DNA from 2 places in the Streptomyces sp. NPDC006463 genome. Region 1 is predicted to be linked to the other one. Evidence: riboswitches for the same ligand, from Rfam matches in the RefSeq annotation. Region 1 holds a riboswitch; the other holds the start of a gene.
What was found. Region 1 has a riboswitch for S-adenosylmethionine ahead of ACFYOB_RS05525 (aminotransferase class V-fold PLP-dependent enzyme). Riboswitches for the same ligand answer to the same signal wherever they lie in the genome.
Positions count from the first base shown of each region.

Region 1 (3,401 bases):
GGGGCCACACGCTCGTCCTGGGCGTGTTTATCCCGCTGCTGCTCTTCCCGCTGGTCCTCGGCGCGATCGCGGTGTGGCCGTTCATCGAGTCCTGGGTCACCGGGGACAAGCGCGAGCACCACATCCTGGACCGCCCGCGCAACGTCCCGTCCCGCACGGCCTTCGGTGCCGCCTGGATCGCGGAGTACATCGTGCTCCTCATCGGCGGTGGCAACGACATGTTCGCGCAGTACTTCCACCTGTCGCTCAACGCGCTCACCTGGTTCGTCCGGATCGGCTTCTTCGTCGTCCCGGTCCTCGTCTTCATCGCCACCAAGCGGATCTGCCTCGGCCTCCAGCGCCGGGACCGGGACAAGGTGCTGCACGGTCGCGAGACCGGCATCATCAAGCGCCTGCCGCACGGTGAGTTCGTCGAGGTCCACGAGCCGCTCCCGCAGGGCAAGCTGCACACGCTCACCTCGTACACCACGTACGAGCCGATCGAGATCGGCCCGACGGTCGACGAGAACGGTGTCGAGCGCAAGGTGAAGCTCGGCGAGAAGCTGCGCGCGAAGCTCAGCAAGGGCTTCTACGCCGAGGGCAACCAGATTCCGAAGCCCACGGTGGAGGAGTACAAGGAGATCCAGAGCGGCCACGGCCACCACTGATCTCCCGTACGACCGTATGACCGCATGAGGGACTGATTTCGGTCAGTCCTGGTGTCGCCACGGCGAGAGCCCCGTCCAGTGTCTGGACGGGGCTCTTTGCCGTCTCCGTGGCTGGATAGGCTGAAGGCCTTCGCATTCGATATGGAACCCCGACGAGCAAGCAGGAGCGGACCATGAACGTTGTGACCCCGGCAGGCGGCGACAGCGTGGCGGCCCGTGGCTGGCCGGGCGTTCTCGACGCCCTGCTGACCGGCCAGGACCTGCGTGCCGACGACACCGCCTGGGCCATGGACAAGATCATGCGCGGGGAGGCCACCGACGCCCAGATCGCCGGTTTCGCGGTCGCGCTGCGGGCCAAGGGGGAGACGGTCGCGGAGATCAACGGCCTCGTACGGACGATGTACGAGCACGCCAACCTGATCGAGGTGCCCGGCCGCACGGTGGACATCGTCGGCACGGGCGGCGACGGCGCGAAGACGGTAAACATCTCGACGATGTCGGCGGTCGTGGTGGCCGGTACGGGCGCCAAGGTGGTCAAGCACGGCAACCGGGCCGCGTCCTCCGCGAGCGGGGCCTCCGACGTCCTGGAGAAGCTCGGCGTCAACCTCGACCTGACCCCGGCGCGGGTCGCCGAGGTCGCGGAGGAGGCCGGCATCACCTTCTGCTTCGCGGTGAAGTTCCACCCGGCGCTGCGGCACGTGGCCGCGGCCCGCAAGGAGCTGGGCATCCGGACGACCTTCAACTTCCTCGGCCCGCTGACCAATCCGGCGAAGGTGAGGGCCCAGGCGACGGGCGTGGCCGACGCCCGGATGGCCCCGATCGTGGCGGGCGTGCTGGCCGAGCGGGGCTCCTCCGCCCTGGTCTTCCGGGGCGACGACGGCCTGGACGAGCTGACCACGACCGCGACCTCGCGGGTGTGGTGGGTCCGGGACGGCAAGGTCTCGGAGCAGCCCTTCGACCCGCGGGACGTCGGCATCGCCCTCGTCGACGTGTCGGAGCTGCGCGGCGCGGACGCCTCGTACAACGCGGACGTCGCCCGCCGCCTGTTCTCCGGCGAGACGGGCCCGGTCCGCGACGCCGTCCTGCTGAACTCGGCGGCGGCCCTGGTGGCCCTGGACCCGGGCACGGGCTCGCTGGAGGAGCAGCTCGCGGCCGGTATCACCCGTGCGGCGGAGTCGATCGACTCGGGTGCGGCCCGGGCCGCGCTGGAGCGCTGGGTGACGGCCAGTAACGCCTGATTCCGATTGATCGTTTTCGGCCAAGGCCCCGGTCCGCCATTCGGACCGGGGTCTTGCGCACGGGGGATCATGTGGCAGGATGCTGAACAGGTCACGAGTGACAGCGTTTAGGCCCCGGCTTGCTGTCCGGCAACCCTCCTTCCGTGGCGGGGTGCCCCGGGTGATGACCAGGCCGTAGGCAGAAAGGTCTACGGCAAGCGCGGATCCCTCGACACCAGGGGTCCTGGTCTCTCGAGGAGCGTTTTTTCGTGAGCAAGCGAATGCGATAGGGCGACTCCGCCCCTTCTTCACCCTCGGATCAGGGTCACTTCCGTGTACCCGCCTCCGTCCGGGAACTTCCCGTACCTCCCCCAGACTCCGTCCGGGGGACCCCCAGGTCGGCCGCCGAGCCGTACCCGAGTACGGGCACACCGAAGCCATTCACCCCTGCCTGCCGGGAGATTCGCCATGTCCGCATCCCTGAACGCCGCCACCGCCGTCGCTGTTGCCGCCACCGCCACCGCCACCGCCACCGCCACCGCCACCGCCGCGACCGACCCCGCCTGTGCCGAGCCGCTGCAGGTCCTCGGCCGGGACGTCACCGTCCCGCTCGTCACCGGTGGCGAGGTCACCTACGCGGCCCTCGACTACGCGGCCAGCGCCCCGGCGCTCCAGCGGGTCTGGGACGACGTGGCCGCGTACGCCCCGTACTACGGCAGCGTGCACCGCGGCGCCGGCTACCTCTCGCAGCTCTCCACGGACCTCTTCGAGCAGAGCCGCGTCACGGTCGCCGGGTTCCTCGACTGCCGCCCCTCCGACCAGGTGATCTTCACCCGGTCCACCACCGACTCCCTGAACCTGCTCGCCGCCGTGCTCCCGGCCGGCTGCCAGGTCTTCGTCTTCGAGACCGAGCACCACGCCTCGCTGCTGCCGTGGGTGGACGCGCAGGTCACCTACCTCAACGCCCCCCGCACCCCGGACGAGGCCGTCGCCACCCTGGAGCGGGCCCTGGCCGACCGGGAGCCCTACGGTCCGGCCCTGGTCTGCGTCACCGGCGCGTCCAACGTCACCGGTGAGCTGTGGCCGGTGAAGGAGCTCGCGGCCGCCGCGCACGCCCACGGCGCGCGGATCGTCCTGGACGCCGCCCAGCTCGCCCCGCACCACCCCGTCTCCGTGCAGGACCTCGACGTGGACTGGGTCGCCTTCTCCGGGCACAAGCTGTACGCCCCCTTCGGCTCGGGCGTCCTCGCCGGGCGCGCGGACTGGCTGCGGGAGGCCGAGCCGTACCTCGCGGGCGGCGGCGCCTCGCGCAAGGTCGCCCGGCGCGAGGACGGCGGCGTGGACGTCGAGTGGCACACCACCGCCGCCCGCCACGAGGCCGGCTCCCCGAACGTCATCGGCGTCTACTCCATCGCCTCGGCCTGCAGGGCCCTGACCGAGGCGGGCTTCGAGAACCTGGTCGCCCGCGAGCGCCACCTCATCGCCAAGGTCCGGGAGGGTCTGGCCGGCGTCCCCGCGGTCCGCGTCCTGTCCCTCT
Region 1 covers NZ_JBIAHP010000002.1:376,028-379,428, reverse strand. Annotated here, with positions in the region: gene ACFYOB_RS05535 (cytochrome bc complex cytochrome b subunit) at 1-647, shown strand, start outside; gene trpD (anthranilate phosphoribosyltransferase) at 821-1,885, shown strand; SAM riboswitch class IV at 1,975-2,091, shown strand; gene ACFYOB_RS05525 (aminotransferase class V-fold PLP-dependent enzyme) at 2,333-3,401, shown strand, end outside.

Region 2 (3,401 bases), on a different contig from region 1:
CAAACCGTTCCCCGCGTCACGCCACGCTGCGCAGCGCGTACTCCTTCACGCTCAGCATCGGCGGCCGCTCCTCCGTGTCCACCGCGTACGTCCGCGGCACGAACCCCTCCGGCCCCCGCTCGAACTGCGTCAGCTCGGGCCGTACGTGGGGGTACCCCCAGCGGTAGCTGGGGGAGTGGCCGCGCGAGAGCCGCAGCTGCGCCGTGCGGTATATCGCCGCGGCCATCCGGCCCAGCGCCTGCCCGTCCTGGTGGCGGTGGACCCGTACGCCCACGTCCACCTGGGCCAGCGCGTCCAGCCCGACCGTGTGCAGCGCGTCCACCAGCAGGCCCAGCTCGACGCCGTACCCGACGGGGAACGGCAGCCGCTCCAGCAGGGAGCGGCGTACGGCGTACTCGCCGCCCAGCGGCTGGACGAAACCGGCGAGCCGCGGCCAGTGCAGGTTGAGGAGCGGGCGCGCCACCAGCTCCGTCACCCGGCCGCCCTGGCCGGGGGCGTCGCCCAGCGGGCGGTCGTACATCGCCTTGACGAACTGCACGTCCGGTTCGGTCAGCAGCGGCCCCACGATCCCGGAGACGAAGTCGGCCGAGAAGTCCCGCAGGTCGGCGTCGACGAAGCAGACGATGTCCCCGTCGGTGGCCAGCAGGGAACGCCACAGCACCTCGCCCTTGCCGGGCAGCGCCGGGATCCGCGGCAGGATCTCGTCGCGGTGCACCACGCGGGCGCCGGCCTTCGCCGCCACCTCGGCCGTCCGGTCGCTGGAGCCCGAGTCGACCACCACTAGTTCGTCCACCAGGGGGAACGGCAGTCCCTCGATCAGCTCGCGCCGGATCACCTCGACGATCGCGCCGACGGTCGCCTCCTCGTCGAGCGCGGGCAGCACCACGCTGACCGTGGTCCCAGCCGCCCGTTTCCGGTCCAGCAGCTGGTCGAGCGGTCGGTCGGCGGCGGACCAGGAGCGGTCTGCCAGCCAGCGCTCCACCTCTTCCAGCACCCTCGGTACTCCCTGCATCGTCACTTGTTCGGACCGATATGCGATCCATCTCGCGGTTCGGACGGCTGTCTCAACCGCCCGGCCCTTCGGTTACAGTCTTGAACAACGCAAAGGACCACCGCATGCCGGGGGTCCTTGCGCACAAACGCCCGGGTGCGCCATAGCGCGCGCAACCCGGTGCCATACCGCTCATCCAGAGGGGCAGAGGGACACGGCCCGTTGAAGCCCCGGCAACCCTCCAGTCGGTTCTCGCGATGCGTTTTCACGCACCCCAGCGAGGTCCCCGGCTAGGGAAGGTGCCAATTCCGTCTCATGGCGAAGTGCGCCATGGGGAAGATGAGGAGAAAGGGCCTCGCCATCATGGCTGTACAGACGCATCCCACCTCTGTTGATCTCGGACCTGCCACCGGCCTTTCCTGTCGCGAGTGCGGTACCCGCTTCGAGCTCGGACCCATCTTCGCGTGCGTCGAGTGCTTCGGACCTCTGGAAGTCGCCTACGACCTCCCGACCGGAGACCCCGAGGCCCTGCGAGCCGCGATCGAGGCCGGTCCGAACAACATCTGGCGGTACGCGCCGCTGCTGCCCGTCCCCGCGGACGTGGCCTCGAAGCCGAGCCTGAACCCGGGCTTCACCAAGCTCGTGGACGCCCAGAACCTGGCCAAGGAGCTCGGCGTCACCGGCAAGCTCTACGTCAAGGACGACTCCGGCAACCCGACGCACTCCTTCAAGGACCGCGTCGTCGCGATCGCCGTCGAGGCCGCCCGCGCCTTCGGCTTCACCACGCTGTCCTGCTCCTCCACCGGCAACCTGGCCGGCGCCGTCGGCGCCGCGGCCGCCCGGGCCGGTTTCCGCTCCTGCGTGTTCATCCCGCACGACCTGGAGCAGGGCAAGGTCGTCATGGCCGGTGTCTACGGTGGCGACCTGGTCGGCATCGAGGGCAACTACGACGACGTCAACCGCTTCTGCTCCGAGCTCATCGGCGACCCGCTGGGCGAGGGCTGGGGCTTCGTCAACGTCAACCTCCGCCCGTACTACGGCGAGGGCTCCAAGACCCTGGCGTACGAGATCTGCGAGCAGCTCGGCTGGCAGCTGCCCGACCAGATCGTTATCCCGATCGCGTCCGGCTCGCAGCTGACGAAGATCGACAAGGGTCTGCAGGAGCTGATCAAGCTCGGCCTGGTCGAGGACAAGCCGTACAAGATCTTCGGTGCCCAGGCCGAGGGCTGCTCCCCGGTGTCCACCGCCTTCAAGGCCGGCCACGACGTGGTCCGCCCGCAGAAGCCGAACACCATCGCCAAGTCCCTCGCGATCGGCAACCCGGCGGACGGCCCGTACGTCCTGGACATCGCCCGGCGCACCGGCGGCTTCGTCGAGGACGTCAACGACGAGCAGGTCGTCGAGGCCATCAAGATCCTCGCGCAGACCGAGGGCATCTTCGCCGAGACCGCGGGCGGCGTGACCGTCGGCGTCACGAAGAAGCTCATCGAGAACGGGCAGCTCGACCCGGCGCTCACCACCGTCGTCCTGAACACCGGTGACGGCCTCAAGACCCTGGAGGCGGTGGCCGCCGACAGCGGTCAGACCGCCACCATCCGCCCGAGCCTGGACGCGTTCCGCGCCGCCGGCCTGGCCTGACCATCTCCCAAGCCCTACCGGAAAGGCAGTAGCGCCATGAGCGTCAACGTCCGCATCCCCACCATCCTGCGCACCTACACCGGCGGCCAGGCCGAGGTCCCGGCCGAGGGCGCGACCCTGGCCGAGGTCATCGAGTCGCTGGAGAAGAGCCACCCGGGCATCGCCGCCCGCGTCCTGGACGACCAGGGCAAGCTGCGCCGCTTCGTGAACGTCTACGTCAATGACGACGACGTGCGATTCGAGGGAGGGCTGGAGGCGGTGACGCCGGACGGCGCCGGTGTCTCGATCATTCCCGCCGTCGCCGGAGGCTGACCAGCCCGGCACAGTGCCGGCGGCTGCTGACGCACGAAAACCGTAATTGCCCCCTCCGCTAAAAGCGGAGGGGGCAATTCTGTTTGATTGGGCACGGTAGAGTTGGGGAAGTCCCCTCCGCTGGACTTGCCCGCAGCATATGAACGGGTCGCGTGAGGGTCGACATCGGGTCAATGTGCAAGCGCGGTATGGGGCTTTGGCGAGATATGTCGGGCCCGAGTTGCCCTGCGATATGCCAAATTTTCACTCTATTTCAATGTTTCTGGGTGTCCAGATTTCTCGTCGGATTGACCTGTTGCAGACAGCACCGACGCGGATACATTCAGCCTCGGTCGACGCGTTCCGACGCAAGTTCTGACCCGGGAGCGCGAAGTGCGTTCCTGCGCAAGGGCCAGTAATAGGGGAGTTAGGCATGGCTCAGGGCACCGTCAAGTGGTTCAACGCGGAGAAGGGCTACGGC
Region 2 covers NZ_JBIAHP010000014.1:97,944-101,344, reverse strand. Annotated here, with positions in the region: gene ACFYOB_RS25300 (glucosyl-3-phosphoglycerate synthase) at 17-994, opposite strand; SAM riboswitch class I at 1,181-1,337, shown strand; gene thrC (threonine synthase) at 1,331-2,629, shown strand; gene ACFYOB_RS25290 (MoaD/ThiS family protein) at 2,666-2,941, shown strand; gene ACFYOB_RS25285 (cold-shock protein) at 3,354-3,401, shown strand, end outside.
Region 2: another riboswitch for S-adenosylmethionine. It lies ahead of thrC (threonine synthase); the one in region 1 lies ahead of ACFYOB_RS05525 (aminotransferase class V-fold PLP-dependent enzyme).